2 regions of the Paenibacillus sp. 2TAF8 genome follow, and region 2 is predicted to be linked to the other one. Evidence: riboswitches for the same ligand, from Rfam matches in the RefSeq annotation. Region 2 holds a riboswitch; the other holds the start of a gene.
The links. A riboswitch is a leader RNA that binds a small molecule or an ion and turns the genes downstream of it on or off. The one in region 2 is predicted to bind ZMP and ZTP.
Positions count from the first base shown of each region.

Region 1: linked by a shared signal. The riboswitch ahead of AB4Z30_RS16585 (TIGR01440 family protein) and the one ahead of AB4Z30_RS09420 (DJ-1/PfpI family protein) in region 2 are both predicted to bind ZMP and ZTP.

Region 1 is NZ_JBFRFN010000010.1:83,728-92,793, reverse strand. Features, by position in the region: gene atpB (F0F1 ATP synthase subunit A) at 1-731, opposite strand, end outside; gene AB4Z30_RS16610 (ATP synthase subunit I) at 777-1,154, opposite strand; gene AB4Z30_RS16605 (AtpZ/AtpI family protein) at 1,147-1,401, opposite strand; gene wecB (non-hydrolyzing UDP-N-acetylglucosamine 2-epimerase) at 1,588-2,745, opposite strand; gene upp (uracil phosphoribosyltransferase) at 2,785-3,414, opposite strand; gene glyA (serine hydroxymethyltransferase) at 3,864-5,111, opposite strand; gene AB4Z30_RS16585 (TIGR01440 family protein) at 5,330-5,923, opposite strand; ZMP/ZTP riboswitch at 6,065-6,146, opposite strand; gene AB4Z30_RS16580 (low molecular weight protein arginine phosphatase) at 6,243-6,815, opposite strand; gene AB4Z30_RS16575 (manganese efflux pump MntP) at 6,879-7,439, opposite strand; gene AB4Z30_RS16570 (L-threonylcarbamoyladenylate synthase) at 7,705-8,952, opposite strand.
Region 2 is NZ_JBFRFN010000005.1:112,334-121,399, reverse strand. Features, by position in the region: gene AB4Z30_RS09435 (immunoglobulin-like domain-containing protein) at 1-1,807, shown strand, start outside; gene AB4Z30_RS09430 (excinuclease ABC subunit UvrA) at 2,087-4,498, shown strand; gene AB4Z30_RS09425 (serine hydrolase domain-containing protein) at 4,513-5,535, shown strand; ZMP/ZTP riboswitch at 5,672-5,751, shown strand; gene AB4Z30_RS09420 (DJ-1/PfpI family protein) at 5,800-6,399, shown strand; gene AB4Z30_RS09415 (GNAT family N-acetyltransferase) at 6,414-6,893, shown strand; gene AB4Z30_RS09410 (Type 1 glutamine amidotransferase-like domain-containing protein) at 7,000-7,668, shown strand; gene AB4Z30_RS09405 (response regulator transcription factor) at 7,940-8,623, shown strand; gene AB4Z30_RS09400 (sensor histidine kinase) at 8,634-9,066, shown strand, end outside.

The DNA.
Region 1 (9,066 bases), on a different contig from region 2:
ATACTAAAGCCTTGCCAAACCATCAATAGTGGAATAGCCGCAATGGCACCAAACACTTTGAATGTGGTCAGCTTCAGGATCGTTGTAATCAGTACCTCACCCGCGAAGATATTCGCAAACAGACGCATACCGTGTGTTAACAGCTTCGATGCCGTCTCGATCAAGTTGATCGGTAAGAACAGGGCAAATGGCTGAAGGTAATGCTTCAGGTATCCTCTGGTGTTGCGGAATAATCCAAGTCCATGAGATACAAGGAAAGCAACCAGAGCGAGTCCCATCGTTACAGACAAGTCGGCTGTCGGTGATTTCCACCAAGCCAGTTCAACGTGTGGATGTGCATTCGGATCCTTGGCATGGGCCTTCTCAAAGGCTTCCACGGCCGTAACAATCGGTTGACCGAATACTTGCGCTTGTTCTACTTTATCCATCCCGGTTACTGCCTGGAACGGAAGTCCGAGCATGTTCCCTACGAAGATGAACATAATCATGGAAAGAGCGAGAGAGATAAAATGTTTACCTTTCTTCATATCCATTGTGCTAGAGATCAGATTGCGGACGAATTCTACTGCCCACTCCATAAAATTTTGCAGCTTGCCGGGGTTTTCAACGGATAATCTTCGTGTCGCTAGTACAGCGAAAATAAAAACAAGGGCACCTGTAACGACCAGCATCAACACAACTGATAAATCCAGTCGAAATCCGCCAAGCATAATAATTGGAGCTTCATGCATATTTTTCTCACCCCTTTCTCGACTTGAAAGCTGCAGCACCTAATTTCATTCTGCTCTGCGGGAATAGATAATCCCTATAATCAGTAAGGAAAATTGCGCAATAACCAGACCACCTGCGACCGCATATGTATTGAAATGCTGCGGAAAGCGCATCGATATAAATACACCGAGCACAGCCAGTGCTGCTCTTGTCAAAAATCCCAGGTTCACACGCTTCAAGTTACCTTCTGCCGCTTCATCAGACATTTTTCTTACTTTGTAGCCCAGGTAAAATGCATTAATCCAGCTAATTCCTGTACCCAGAGCTAGTCCCAAAGCAATTGTCTCCACTCGTGGCATAAAAGCCGCTGCGAGAAAACAAATCATAAGTACATACATGACGAAAACAGTCATTGATCTGCGGTATCTGGTTAGTTCACTCATCACTTTCCCCCATGATTTTTTTCGCGATAAAGTAAATGCTTACCCCACCTGCCGCAAGAAAAAAGAGAACGCTTACGGCGATCCATATTCCGTTGCCTCCAATGGTCTTGTCCAACCAGGAGCCAGCGTAATATCCGGCAACAGCGAGAATGGCAATCTCGATCCCAAAAGCTGTCACGAGCCCCATCGCTTTCCATACATTATCGTCATGGTTACGGGATGAATTTGGTTTGTTCGAATCGGCCATTTTCCACGCCACCCTTGCAATCCCAGTTAATTTTACTGAATGATGAGAGCCTTTGTCAATTGATTGATTTTAGCGTTTTAAAGGGGGAAACGACAGGCTTATGAACCTCTAAAGCCCATAAACCCGCGAAAACCGTACAGTTTAACTGTATGCTATCCCCTCAGTAAAACCGTCAAAAAATGTGAATTATTTTTTGAACTTTCTGTGAAATGATTCCGGACGCTCACTTTTCACGCCAAAATGGTGCAAAATCGCATTGACAATTCTTTCCGACGCATGTCCATCACCGTATGGATTAGCAGCTTGGCTCATGCTTGCATACAGTGCTTCATCCGAAAGCACTGCTTTGGTCCGTTCATATACACGTTCCTCTTCCGTGCCTACCAATTCCAGCGTGCCAGCTTCAATGCCTTCCGGGCGCTCTGTTGTATCGCGCAATACAAGAACAGGCACACCAAACGAAGGCGCTTCTTCCTGCAAACCGCCTGAATCGGTTAGGATCAAGTGAGTGTGCGGGTAAAAGTTATGCAAATCCACTACGTCTAGCGGATCAATTAACTGAATACGGGGATGATTCCCCAAAATCGCGTGAGCCGGCTCCTTCACAGCAGGACTAGGGTGCACCGGGTACACGATGGCAATATCTTCGAATTCGTCTGCAATCCGTTTGACGGCCTGGAAAATGTTGCGGTGAGGCTCGCCTTGAGATTCACGGCGATGAGCAGTCATCAGCACCAGGCGTTTGCCTTGTGCCCAATCTAGTACCGGGTGCTTGTAATCCTCCCGTACTGTATATTGAAACACATCGGTTACCGTGTTGCCTGTGACATAGGTACTAGACTCCGGTTTATTTTCTTTTGCAAGATTGGAAGAAGACCAGTCAGTAGGTGCAAAATGCAAATCAGCCAGTACACCCGTCAATTGGCGGTTCATCTCTTCCGGGTACGGAGATAGCTTGTTCCACGTCCGCAGACCTGCTTCCACATGCCCAACCTGAATCTGTTGCAGGAACGCTGCATAGCTGGCTACAAATGTAGTCAAGGTATCTCCGTGAACCAGTACAATATCCGGCTTCGCTTCACGCAAAACTGGCTCCAGACCGCCAAGAACACGAATCGTGATCTCGTTCAACGTTTGACGATCCTTCATGACATCCAGATCATAATCGGGATGAATGTCGAAAACTTCAAGAACTTGATCCAGCATTTGGCGATGCTGCGCAGTTACGCAAACAATCGACTCAATGGACTCGGGATGTTTTTGCAATTCCAGAATAAGCGGAGCCATCTTGATGGCTTCCGGACGCACTCCGAAGATTGTCATCACTTTAATTTTTTTGGACATTCGAGCAAAGCTCCTTTTCTAATACGCATGAAAATATGCTTATTTCGTTCCGTACAAACGGTCTCCTGCATCGCCAAGTCCTGGCACGATATATCCGTGATCATCCAGACGGTCATCCAGTGCAGCCACATAGATATCCACATCCGGGTGTGCATCCTGTACTGCTTTTACGCCCTCTGGCGCTGCAACGAGGTTCATCATCTTGATCTGAGTGCAGCCACGCTTTTTGAGCACGTCAATCGCTGCAATTGCTGAGCCGCCTGTTGCAAGCATCGGGTCAATTACAATAAGTTGGCGTTCCGTTACATCTGTAGGCAGCTTGGTATAGTATTCTACCGGTTGCAATGTTTCCGGATCACGGAACAATCCAACATGTCCTACTTTTGCCGCTGGCAGCAACTTCACCACGCCGTCCAGCATGCCCAGTCCTGCACGCAGAATCGGCACCAGTCCAAGCATACGTCCAGAGATGACCTTACCTTGTGTCGCTGCTACAGGTGTCTGTACGTCGATCGATTCCAGCTCAACGTCTCTTGTAATCTCGTAAGCCATCAACGTGGCTACTTCATCAACCAATTCACGAAAATCTTTCGTATTCGTACGCATGTCGCGTATAAACGTCAGTTTGTGTTGAATCAGGGGGTGATCACATATTACTAATTTTCCCATTAAATTGTCCCTCCGGTAAGTTCTTCATGAGTTAAGCATTTCCAAATATACCTAGCCATCATTCACAGGCTCGATAAATCCTGTATATTATATCATCACCCACACTGAATTACACCATCAAAGGGCACCTAATCATTACAGAAAAGCGAATCCTACAAAAACAGGACCGGAAAATGATTCATCCGGTCCTGTTTGCTCGTGCTGTTGTGTCACTTGAATGCTCAAAATACATGTGAACACTAAAGATGCTCCACAAACCGAATGATCTTCCGATCACTGTTATCCCCAGAATTCTCTGATCCACTAATTAAATGGTGGAATTCCGGTGATAAAGGCGAGCGCTTCGCTTCTTCAGATCCTTTCGGTTTGCTCCGTCTGCGTGTTCACATTATGAACATCTCAAATACAAACAGCACGAGCAATGTTTTTTAGCAGTAGAAGAGACGGTACTAGTATTTAAGATCGGTGTAGAGTGGGTATTGGTCCGTCAAGGCAGTTACTTCTGCACGCGCCTGATCAAGTGTTGCTGTATCTTTTGGATTTTTAAGCGTTTTGGCAATGATCTTACCGATGGCTACCATTGCTTTTTCATCCATACCGCGGGAAGTCGCCGCAGGTGTACCGATACGGATACCACTTGTGATGAACGGACTTGTTGGATCGAATGGAATCGCGTTTTTGTTCACGGTAATGCCGATGGAATCAAGCACATGCTCTGCTTCCTTACCCGTGATGTTTACGCTGCGTGTGTCAATCAGCATCAAGTGGTTGTCTGTACCGCCGGATACGATGTTCAATCCTTCAGCGATCAATGTTTCAGCCAGCACTTGTGCGTTTTTTACCACGTTCTGAGCGTACGTTTTGAACGAAGGCTGCAAAGCTTCACCAAATGCTACAGCTTTTGAAGCGATAACGTGCATCAAAGGTCCGCCTTGGGAACCAGGGAATACCGCTTTATCAATGGCAGCTGCCCAAGACTTACGGCATAGAATCATACCGCCACGTGGCCCGCGCAATGTTTTATGTGTCGTTGTGGTAACAAAGTGCGCATGTGGCACTGGGTTAGGATGCAACCCGGCAGCAACAAGTCCTGCGATATGTGCCATATCGACCATGAACAGCGCGCCAACATCATTAGCGATAGAAGCCAACTTTTCAAAATCAATCGTACGCGGGTATGCACTTGCGCCTGCTACGATCAGACGAGGGCGGTGTTTGAATGCTGCTTTGCGAACTTCATCATAATCAATGAGGAATGTATCTTCTTGTACGCCGTATGCAACGAAGTTGTACAGCAAACCAGAAGCATTAACCGGGCTACCATGCGTCAAGTGACCGCCGTGTGCCAGGTTCATACCCAGTACCGTATCGCCAGGCTTCAACGCTGCCAGATATACAGCCATGTTCGCTTGTGCACCGGAGTGCGGCTGCACGTTGGCATGCTCTGCGCCAAACAATTCTTTGGCACGATCACGCGCGATATCTTCAACGATATCCACATGCTCACAACCGCCATAGTAACGTTTGCCTGGATATCCTTCAGCATACTTGTTCGTCAGAACAGATCCCATTGCTTCAATTACCGCTTCGCTTACGATGTTCTCGGATGCGATCAGCTCGATGTTGTTCTGTTGACGTTTCAGTTCAAGATTCATCGCTTCCAGTACTGCAGGGTCATTTTTACGCAATTGTTCCATGATTAAATTCCTCCTAAATTATAATGAAGTTATAAAGCGAGCCTTCAGGTTACACTCCTGACTTCGATTGCATCACCATCTTACGATCACTGTTATCCCCAAATTTCTTTGAACCCCTTTGATAAAGGGGGAAATTCGGTGATAAACGTGAACGCTCTGCTTCTCCAGATTGGTGTTGCACTCTCCGTTTTCGTGTAAACATCATTTTGCTTTATACGTTAGTCACAAAAGGTTGAATCGGGCTCTTCTTCCATTCGATAAACTGCACGTTCGCCGCCAATCAGCTTTGGACGTGTAAGTGCCGCTGTAACACGGGCCTCACCAATATAGCGAAGCGATGACCGAAAAGGAACCGCTACATGGCGAAGATGCATGCCAATCATCGTTTCTCCGATATCCAGACCTGCATGAGCCTGAATATGTTCAGCCAGACATGGATCAGATAATGAACGATAGACGGTCGATGCCATGGAACCACCAGCTTTCGGCACAGGTACAGCGCCAACCTCTGTCAGTCCAAGACGCTCAAGCAACGCACGTTCCATCACAAGCGCCCTGTTCAGGTGTTCACAGCACTGGAATACAGCGTCGAAGCCAAACTCCGACTGTACCTCTCGAATGCCTGCAAGCAACTGCTCTGCAACATCCACTGCACCATTTGTTCCAATACGCTGGCCTGCGACCTCACTCGTGCTCGTGCCAATAACCACAACTTGACCGGAGCCAAGCTTTCCGGCTAGTGCCAGTTCGCGCAGGATTGATGCGGTCTGTTGCTGCAATCCGGGTTGTTCCGAATCCAATTCAATAGTCATCCTATCGCCTCCCGATAAAATCATGCCCCTGATCTTGATTGTGTGCTCAGCGCATACGTTGCATGGCATTTCAGGTTCTATTATAGCGAAAAATCAGATGAAAGACGAAAAAAAGAGCAGTCTGCGGGTATCGCAGAATTGCTCTTTTGCCCAGGCGACCGGCCGTTTGTTCCGGTGCTCCATTGTGGTTGTGTCCACTTCGTCGCCAGTTACACCGGATCCCTGTTTTCCCCTTCATCATAAATCAACCCAACTTTAAAATCAACGGTTAATTTACACTGGATGTTGCATTTCTATATCTTTCCTATGCTTGACTGAATTATTCAAGCTTATCCAGAAGCCGGGATATTGCGGTTCGAATCTCCGCCGCCGCTATATTGTAATCGTCCCGACTGCCGCCAAACGGGTCGGAAATATCAAAGCTTGGGATACGCTGCCGAATCTCGATTGCACGCTCACGCTCCGAAGCGAGAATCTCCTGTCCCAAGGCGCGTTTCATCTCCAGTGTAGCAAACAGGCTGTCCAATTCCTCCAGGTCTTGAAGCACTTGTGCATCGTTCTCGACATACTCTTTCAGCGTGTACGTCTTCTGAATGGAATCCGGAAACACCTGCATCACATGTTGCTTGTGGCTCCGGGTCAACGTCAATACGAGATCCGCCCATTCAACCAATTCTGCACTGAGCTGTGTGGAGTGAGCTGGTCCCTCTGCGCTATGATCTCTCAACACCGCTTCGGCATGGCGAGAGATCGGCATGCCCGACATTGCCGCCACACCCGCAGAACGAACATGCACCTGAATGCCACGCTCGGAAGCAAGCTTCCGCAAAAGCCCTTCTGCCATGGGGCTGCGGCACGTATTGCCTGTACATACGAATAAAATATGTTTCATTATGTTAAGCCTCCCCATTGGATTAAAATGTGATAAACCTATCCGATATTTACACGTTTTATTTTAAAATATAAACAAAAGTCCAAAGGCAAGCAAGATCGCCCCGCCTACGGCCTCACCGTAATCCCCTAGGTTCTTACTCACCCGGCGCCCGAGAAGCAGACCCATGATCGACATCAAGCCGCCGCAGAAACCGAAAGCCAGAATGGTCAGGACAAGATCACTGCTGAACATGCCAAGCGACACCCCGACAGAGAATGAATCCACGCTGACACTGAGCGAAAATAAAATAATCCCCAGCAGGGAGCGGTGATCCACCAGTTTGGTGTCCCCTTCGCGGAACGCGTTCAAAATCATGTGAGCACCTAGCAACACCAGCAAGCCACCTGCCGCATAGTTTGTGATATTGCCCAGCAAGGAGCTGACATACTTGCCCATGTACATGCCAGCAAGCGGCATGATAATATGAAACAGCGCGGTGACAGTACTGATTTTCAATATATCCCGCAGCCGTACGCCCTTCATGCCAATTCCAATGCCCAGCGAGAATGCATCAAGTCCAAGCGCAACCGCCATAATCAGAATGGTTACCAACTGCCCCACATGGGCAGACACATCCCACATCCTCATACCCCCAAGTCGCGTAAAGGTTCTTGTACACGATATGCGGACAAGGACCCAAACATGACGGATGCAGGGAAACTGGAGGTACGAAGTATCGATATAGCATTGCGACGAGAAAAGCAATCTAAGCTCGATTGCTACTATGAGAATAATAACTTGAGACGCTACTTGAGACGTTAAATGTTACGGTTGTCTGCAAACGTGATGGCTATTTGCGAAAGATTGGGCTCCTGATCCGGTGGCCAGGAGCGTTTGGGTGAGAGGCTCAATCAACTTGGATAAGTTGGTTGCCTGCCGCCTTGAGCAGCCGATTCATGACGGCTGCTCCCAGCCCTTCGCGTGAGCAGGCTTCCGCCACAATATATGTGGCGCCCAGCTCATCGCAGCTGCGCAGCGCGGCGTATAGCCTGCGCGCAGCTTCCTGCAACTCGCTGGCGTCCCCCAGCGAGAACACGGCATCGGCGCGGTACTGCTCCGCGTGCTCGGCGAACGCCAGCACCGCGGTGCGCTCTCCGCGCTGCGCCGCCTCCGCGAGGGCGGCGCGGGTCCAGGCCGCTACCGCTGCGGGCGGCCCCTCCACCACGCACAGCGCCCCTGCGGGTGCGTAGTGCGTGTACTTCATGCCCGGCGAGCGCGGCGCCGGGCTGGCACTGTCGCCACCGGACCCTTCGGCGAGAAGCGCCGGGTCCGTGGCGACACGGGCGGCCACGGCGGACAGCTGCTCCGCCGTGATGCCGCCAGGGCGCAGGATGGTGACGGTGCCGTCGTCACCGGCCTGCACCACCGTGGACTCGACGCCCACCCCCGTGGGACCGCCGTCCACAATGCCGCCGATGCGGCCATCCAGATCCTCCCGCACATGTGCGGCGAGAGTTGGGCTAGGCCGCCCGGAGCGGTTCGCACTTGGCGCAGCCACGGGGCATGCCGCCGCCGCGATGAGTGGCAGCGCCACCGGGTGGTCCGGCATGCGCACGGCCACCGTATCCAGCCCGGCGGTGACCCGCGGGGACACCGCCCCTGGCCTAACCGGCAGCACCAGCGTCAGCGGGCCCGGCCAGAAGGCCGCCATCAGCGCTTCCGCCGCTGCATTCACCTCGGTGACCAGTTCATGCAGCTGGTCACGGTGCGCGATATGCACAATGAGCGGATTGTCGGAAGGCCGCCCTTTGGCGGCAAATACCGCCTCTACCGCTTCTGTGCTGCGCGCGTCTGCGCCGAGGCCGTAGACCGTCTCGGTCGGGAAGGCAACCGTCTTCCCTTGACGAAGGCAGGCAGCGGCTGCCTGCAAGTCAGCGAGCGCCGCTTCACGGGCGGCGCTCTCTTTTTTCGCACGCGAATCCAGGGAAGTCTCTTGCACGTGCACGTTTATGGTCTCGCCCTCACCCTGCTCATTCAACAGTGCTTTGACATCCCAATAGGCTGTATTTTGTTCACCCTTGACTGGCTCTACCGCCCTATTATGGTGCTTGTCCTCTAACGAGGTATATTGTAACTTTTCGCGCTCTCTAGTCATTTATATCATCATCCCTAAACTTCAAATAGGTTCAATTACAGTACATATAAGTATACCATATCTCTCACGCTACAGGTTCGATCCAACCATAGACTACTGCCCCCGAATATCGTG
Region 2 (9,066 bases):
GATTTTCCAGGAGATGGGTGACTCGATCTTAGATCCAACCTTCAAGATGATTAATCAAGGGGTTGGTAACATGAAATGGGTTGAGGGGCCAACAATCTTCAAATCGAATACAGATGAAAAATGGTATTTATTCGTGGATGAGTTTGGTGGAAGAGGTTATATTCCATTCGAGACAACCAATCTTGCATCAGGCGAGTGGACATTATCTTCTAACTACAACTTACCAGCTAGTCCGCGTCACGGAACGGTCATTCCGATTACACAAAGTGAGTATGATGCACTCAGTGGGAAGAAGGTACCCGTTAACGGAGTTAGCTTGAACAAAACGAAATTGTCCATCGTAGAAGGTCAATCAGGACAATTGACAGCTACGATCAGACCGGCAAATGCAACGAATAAAGCAGTAAGCTGGAGCTCAAGTAATCCAGCTGTAGCTACTGTAAATGCGACAGGTCGAGTAACAGCGGTGGCACCGGGAACAGCAAGCATTACAGTAACTACAGTAGATGGTGGTTTATCATCCAGCGCTACAGTAACGGTGACACCACAAGTACCAAGCAGTGGTAATGGAGATGGTGGCGGTGGCGGGGTGAATATCGGTAACGTCCCTGCACCTACAGTACCACCAGCTTCTACAGGTGGAAGTGAGCCAGTGGTGATGGACAATGGTCAAATCAACATTAAGCCAGTTGTTAATGAGAGCGGTGTTTCTAACGTGAAGTTAAGTCCAGATACGGTGAAGCGTGCACTTGATCAAACGACCGGTAGTAAGCTACAGGTACAACTTGAAAGAGATCAAAGCTTGAACGAGCTAACCGTTGAGCTAGCGGTAGATCCCCGCTTAACAAGTGCAACTTCTAAGGTAGGTCACATCGAGATAAACACAGGGTCAGCAGTCGTAACGTTGGCTACCGAACGGCTTGGAACAGGAACAGGCGCAGGGAAAACGTTAGAATTGTCCATTAAAAAAATAAGAGCTAATCAACTGCCAGCTAGTGCACAAGCTCGACTGAACGATGAGATCGTATACGATATCAAGTTAACGCTTGATGGTAAGATTCTTATGGAGTTTGATGGCCGAGAAGATCTCGTGATTGCACTGCCATACACACTTAAGGCTGCCGAAAATCCAAACAGCGTCATTGTATACGATGTGAAGGACAACGGAGAGCTAAGAGTCGTGACGAATGGTAAATATAATGCAGCGACAGGTCAAGTAGAGTTTAAGCCAAAGGATCTAAACAAGTATACGGTAGCTTATGTTGCAGCGAGCTTTCAGGATGTGACCCAAGGCTGGGCGAAAGATGCGATCTCGGCATTGGCAGCAAGAGGCATCTTAAAGGGTGTAGGCGATGGCGAGTTTGATCCGAAAGGTCAGGTGACAAGAGCAGAATTTATCACCATGCTGATGAATATGTTGGAGTTATCGGATGAGAGCGAGGCGGCAAGCTTTAGTGATGTGAAGCAAGGAGAATGGTACCATGGAAATATCGCAACCGCGCAGAAGCTGGGGATTGTGAACGGGAAACCAGATGGTAGTTTCGGTGTACGTGAGAACATTACGCGAGAAGATATGGCCGTTATGGTATACAAAGCAATCCAGGTGAAACAACTAGCATTAGCAAGTGGTGAAGCTACAGCCTTCAAGGATAAAGCAAGCATCGCAAACTATGCGAAGCAAGCGGTAGAAGCAATTCAGGGAGCAGGCATCATAAAGGGTGTAGGTAATGATGAGTTTGCGCCGAAGAAAACGGCTAACCGTGACGAAGCAGCCGTGATGATCTATAATTTATGGAGTCTGATGTAGATGTGTTAGTATAGGGAAGTTGCTATGGATTGAATTTGATAAGAGGCTCCGCAATAAACAACTCGCTGAACACAAGGATTTCCAAGTGTTTAGCGGGTTGTTATTTTGCTGTCTGAATGTATGAGGGTATGACGCTTTTTCTTATTGATGGCATTAGATTTATAGAAAAATTAGGTGCTGTTACAAAAAGATTTATGAATTGAGTGTTTTTTGTAATGTATTATTGATCAAAAGAGAAGTACAATGAATGAAAATACTCTATACTAGGGCGGATTAAAAATGAAATTTATAGAGGTTAGGAATGCTCGAAAACATAATCTGAAAAATATAAACGTAATCATTCCAAAAGGGAAACTCACTGTAGTGACAGGAGTCAGTGGATCAGGGAAATCAACACTTGCTTTTGATATCCTCTATGAGGAAGGACGTAATCGTTACCTTCAATCGATCGGCTTTTTTGGACAAACCAATCAAGAAGACCATTTTGACGAGATTAAGGGTCTGTCACCAACGATTTCAGTTGAGCAAAGAATTATTCGGCAATCGAACCCGCGTAGCGTAGTAGGAACACGTACATATATCAGTCAATTATTGGGACAGCTCTTCTCACTTGAAGGGCAAATGACATGCTCAAGATGCAATACTACACTTGATTGCGATCTATATTGTGAGAAGTGTGGGATTCAGGAAAGCAGACTCACTCCTCCCTATTTTTCTTTTAATACAGGACTCGGAATGTGTTTAGATTGTCGAGGTCGAGGATATAGTTTCGAATTAATGAGAGATAAGATTGTACCAAATAAGAATAAAAATGTACTAGAAATATGCAGAGGTTTAGGTTTTTTTGGGAAGTCACTACTGGCTCAACTTAGTAACTTTGCAAACATCAATAATATAGACCTTACACTGCCATTTTGTCGTCTTTCTGATGAAACACAACAATTCATTTATTATGGAATGCATGATGTATTTGAAGGTCTATTGCCTTGTATACAAAGAAGAATGAGTTCTACAGATCGAGCACGAAGCGTAGGAGAAACTCAATTTTGTTCAAGAGTAACTTGCCCAACTTGTATGGGTTTCCGAATTGGAGAAGAAGCTCGCAGAGTGACTATAAATGCCAAGCATATCGGTCATTTAGGGAACATGAGTATCTATGAGCTTAAAGCTTTTTTTAGCGATACTATACAATTAGGGCAGATTTCTGCGAACGGTAAAGCGATTATAAACCTAATTATTAGACGACTTCATCTTCTTGTTGAATTGGGCTTGTCTCATCTATCGATAAATAGAAGTTTACCATCATTAAGCGGAGGGGAGATTCAGCGGCTTTTTCTTATGTATCACATCGAATCTGCCTTTGATTCGTTAACCTATATTTTCGATGAGCCAACTTCAGGTCTTCATGAAATTGAGAAGGAATTGATTATTCATAAATTAAGGGGAATACAACAAGCAGGGAACACCGTTATTGTAGTAGAACATGACCCTATGGTGATCAAGGCTGCGGATTATGTGTTGGAACTTGGACCACAAGCTGGTGAAAAAGGGGGGGGAGTCGTTTTTCAAGGCTCCGTCGAAGATATGTTACAAGCAACACAATCGATTACAGGGAAATATTTATCAAAGCAATATGATTTGCCAAGAAAAGAAGAGAACCACTATCGGAGAGTTACTGATATTACGCCAAAACTTACTCTTAAAAATGTAAGTGTTCATAATCTTAAAAATTTTACGGTTAATATCCCCTTAGGTTTGCTAATAGGTGTTACGGGAGTGTCTGGCAGTGGAAAGAGTTCCTTGATATCAGATACATTGGTTCCTCTTTTAAAACAGCGTTTTAAAAAGTCGACAGATATTAATGATGATGAAAACGACTCTGGAGGCCATGACGAATTAATAAACTGTGAACTAGAGGGATATGGGGAGTTAAAAGGTTGTATTGCAGTATCTCAGTCCCCAATTGGAAGACATAAAACATCTATCCCTGCAAGCTATATTGGAATATGGGATAAAATACGTTTGGTATTTGCTTCACAGCCTTTGGCTGCGGAGAGAGGTTACAGTCCCGGACACTTTTCATTTAATTCTTCTGATGGACAATGTGAAAAATGTAAGGGTGAGGGAATCGTACTATTAATAGGCGAGGTTACCCGCGAATGTTCGGAATGCAATGGCAGAAGATACAAAACTGAAATTCTGGAAGTGAAATATGAAGATAACAATATATTCGATATTCTAAATTCTTCAATAACGGATGCTGCAAAAATATTTAAAAATGATCGATCGATTGTGCATATGTTACATACTCTTGAGCGCGTAGGAATGGGCTATTTGAAGTTAGGACAGCCAACTCCTTCTCTAAGTGGCGGTGAAGCTCAGAGAGTAAAACTGGCGAAAGAACTAGGTCATATTCGAAAATCAAATATGCTCTATGTTCTTGACGAACCAACTACTGGCCTAGGTTATTCTGATATTTCTAAATTAATGTTATTAGTAGAAGATTTAACTCAAAAAGGGAACACGGTCATCGTTATAGAACATGATCCAGAGTTCCTGTCATTCTGTGATTGGATTATTGAACTTGGACCCGGAGGTGGAGATAAAGGGGGATATGTAATTGCTCAAGGCTCACCCTGGGATCTAATGAATAATAAGGAATCGATAATCTCGAAATATTTAAAATTATGAATTAGGGAGAGATCATGAAAGATTCTAAAGAAAACAAATCAATACAACGAAGCTATTGGCCAACGAATGATTGGCAGACTTCCGCCCCAGAAGAGAAAGAAATGAATGAAGATATCCTTGCAAAAGCTAATAATTACATTATCGAGAACTTTAGTAATGTAAACAGTTTGCTTGTAATTAGAGATGGTTTTATTGTCAATGAACGGTACTTTAATGGATTTAATGAGAAAGACTTAATGGATATGAGGTCTGTGACCAAAAGCTTCACTTCGACATTAGTTGGAATTGCAATTCATGAAAAATATTTATCTGGTGTTGATGAGAAATTAGGGGATATATTCACTGAACACATTTCTGATCGAACTTCTTTAGTGGGACAAACTTCTATCGAGCAATTGTTGACAATGTGTTCAGGTTTTTATTGGCAAACCGATCGTTGGTTAGTAGAAAGAATGACAGACCGGTTGATTCGCAGTAATGACTGGGTTGATTTCATCTTAAGACTACCTGTTAACCCTGCCTTAAAGGGGAGCTTTCAGTATAAAAGTCCGGATTCACATTTATTATCTGCTATAGTAGCTAAAGTAACGAATCAAGAAGTTGAATACTTTGCTGACAAGCACCTTTTTTCTCCTCTTGGTATTCGAAAGAGAACTTGGCTCACTGACCCCAAGGGAATTCCATATGGAGCGTGTGACTTAAAGTTATTATCACGGGATATGGCGAAGCTCGGGTATTTATATCTGAATAACGGAGTTTGGGATAATAAACAGATCATTTCTTCTTCTTGGGTTGAAGATTCAACCTGTGAAAAAAGTGGTGGGTCGGAGTCAATTGGAACGTACGGGTATCATTGGTGGATAAGCGAAGAAAGAGGTCATAAGGTGTTTTTTGCGGCAGGTGCGGGAGGGCAATATATTTGTTGTGTTCCTGAACTGGATGTAGTCGTTGTTATCACGGCAAAGGTTGCTGCACGAAATTGGAAGAATCCAAGATCAATCATTCGTGACTTCATTATTCCATCCGTTACAAGATAATTATCCTTTGTGTAAAGCTGTTATATGATCTGTACAATCTTATAGGATAGGCATTCCTGAATAGGGCAATGGATAGAGGATTAGTCTAGAAAATACTTGTATTCGTCTAAATGCTCAGATTATAATGAAGTAAATATTTGGTATGTGCAACTGGCGTAAACGTGGAGAACCACGAGGAAGCACATATTTCATATGCCGTACGCCTGGGCAAAGTATCTGGTCTTAGACCGGATACTTTTATTTATTTAATGGGAGATGAAGACAATGGAACAGTTAAGGCGAGCAAGAAATGTAGCAGTATTCATTTTTGAACAGGTTGAACCTTTGGATTTTGCAGGACCGTACGAAGTCTTTATCTCAGGAAGTAACAGAGGGCAGGATTTCAATGTTTTCACTGTCGCGGAAAATAACGGTCCAATCCAAACATTGGGAGGGCTAAGCATCAATCCAGCGTATATTATCGATGATTGTCCTAATCCCGATATATTAGTTATTCCTGGAGGTTGGGGTTCAAGAAAAGAAATGAATAATGAAAAGATTACGAATTGGATTCGAGAGATATCCAATGATGTGGAGGTCATTTTGTCTGTCTGTACTGGAGCCTTGATTTTAGCAAAAGCCCAATTATTAGATGGATTAAAAGTAACAACAAATCGCTCAGCTATGGATGAGTTAAGGCATATTGTACCCGCTTCTACTGAAATAATTGAAGAGGCTCGCTATGTCGACAATGGTAAAATTGTATTATCCGCTGGCATATCTGCTGGTATGGATGCTGCGCTGTATGTTGTAGAAAAATTATTAGGCGAAGATAGAGCTAGAAGAACTGCAGATCTTATGGAATATGATTGGACAAAAGTTTGAAACGGGGGATTCATGTGCATATTCGTCTGCTGGAACATAAAGACCAAAATAACATAGAAAAAATAATGAGTGAATATCCTCTACAATTTCCTACGTTTATCATTGATCAATATCCTGCTCGTTGGTCAACGTTTTTAGTTCCGAGGGAAGAAAACGAGGCAGAAGGATACTACGTTGCGATCGGTGATAATGATGAAATCATTGGGCATGCAGGCTATTTATATAYTGACGAGTTGGGTCTATACGAGATCGTGGGAGTAGTGGTAAAGAAGGGGGCCCAGCGGCAGGGTATTGGTGTGGCTTTGATCAATACAATTTTGGATAAAATGGAAATAATGAACGAGAAAAAAATAATTCTTTATACACTAGGCCATGTAGGAAATGAAGATACAATCAAATTTTATCAAAATATCGGGTTTGATTTGACCGCTTACGAAATGGATTTTTTCAGAATGGACTATCATAGAGTTACGTTTGTTAAAACACTGAGCTAAACGGAAAACGATATTTATAGGCGTTTAAAGTATGCTCTCATCCTTATTTCTAAGTTTAGATAAAGAATAAACGCTCATAAATTTATACATATGGAGGTAATACAGTTTGAGTACTCACTATTATTTCAGTTGGTTTAATAATTTTTTTCCAGAGAAACTGGTCGAACGGTTACATGAGGACATCACAGATAGAAAATCACTTGTGATGATTAGCGCTAAGCCGTCTGATTATGAAGGAGAGCAAGTGAACTTTGAGGATATTACGGAATGGACCTGGTTAACTCAGGCTAACCTGATTTTTGATGAACATAACTTCATTGATTACCGTATGCAGAAAGAAGAGGCTCATCAGTTGATTCGGAACGCGTCTGTCATTTTTATGTGTGGAGGATATCCTGTTCAGCAGCATGAGTTTTTGGCGGAATTTGAACTATCCGATATGATTAAGAACAGTAATGCTATTATCATCGGTGCAAGTGCCGGTGCATTAAATATGGCTGCAAAATGGATATCTTCGGCTGACACTAACCCTAAGGATGAAACAACTACGTTTTATGAGGGTCTGAGCTGTAATCATTTTGCCTATGAATCTCATGCTAGACGCGACTACAGCACGTTTGTTAAAGGTTACCTGTTTCCACTATCTGAACAGATGAATGTTTATGCGGCAGAGCAGGAGAGTGCTATTCGTGTAAAGGATGGTAAGTTTGATATCTTAGGCCCTGTATATTTAATTTCTGAATCTAAGATTCAGAAATTGATTGAAACACTCTGATTGGAATGGTTTGTAAACAGGTGCAGAGAATGAACACTTTTAGACCGCCTTCAATGGCGGTTTTTTTAACTTCTACAGATTTTAGATTCTCTTATTTAGAACAGCGATAGGAAGGTCATTCTGTTATCGGAGTGGTGGTGTAAATCCTTCATTCAGTTTAGATACGAGTAAATCCCCAGAAACCGCTAATGAAGGATACCCTGTTCACCCCGGTGTTTTTCTGGTCATTTTTACTTTAAAATAGATAAGTATATAGATAAGGAGTGTTACCATGAACATGAACATCTTTATTATTGAGGATGATGCTCTTCTTCTTGAAGCACTTCGAGAAGGGCTAAGTCAGTGGTCATATGAAGTAAGTAGTCCAACGGATTTCGCACGTGTGATGGATGCTTTTGTAGAACATCGTCCACACTTGGTCATGATTGATATACAGCTTCCCAAGTTTGACGGCTTTCATTGGTGCAGGGAAATACGTGCCCTGTCCAAAGTGCCGATTATCTTTCTTTCCTCCAGAGATCATCCGATGGATATGGTGATGGCGATGAATTTGGGAGCGGACGATTATGTTCCGAAACCGTTTCACATGGATGTACTGATCGCCAAGGTGCAGGCTATTCTTCGTCGGACCTATACATATGAAGAGGCTTCCTCTGATGTGATTGAATGGAACCAAGCGATGCTTGATTTGAAAAGTGGTGAAATTCATAAAGATGGTGAGACGATTGACTTGACCAAAAATGAATTTTTTATCCTGTCGGCCTTAGTGAAATCCAATAACAAAATTATCTCACGTCATGAACTGATGCAGATGCTCTGGGATGATGATCAATTCATTAACGACAATACGCTGACAGCCAACATCACCAGATTACGACAAAAGCTGTCTTACCTTAACTTGGCGGATGGCATTGTAACGAAAAAAGGTCTGGGGTACATGGCCATTACTCTGTAGGAGGTTCCTATTGTTTATCGCTTATCTGAATTATAAAAAAAGCTGGATTGCCTTGATTGGTGTATTGCTTCTGCTTACCAATGCCTTAATCCAATTGGATGCTGGCATCCGTGTGGAGGCTCAGTCTCTTATCTATTTGAATGGATTGATTCTTATTATCTTTTCGGGTTTCTTGGTTTGGAGATATAAAAAGGAAACGGCTTATTATAGATCATTGCTCACTCTTTCTGATCACATCGAGGAAGACTGGTTTGAAGACATCCCCAAACCTAACAGCTCTTTTCCTGACGCTATGGTTTATACTTTATTGGAACAAATTCATCAACATGATCAGAATAAGCGACGTGAGGATCAATTCGCCCAACGCATGGAACATGCGGATCTTGCCTCATGGGTTCATGAGATGAAAACACCCCTTACGGCGATGAAAATCACGATGGATG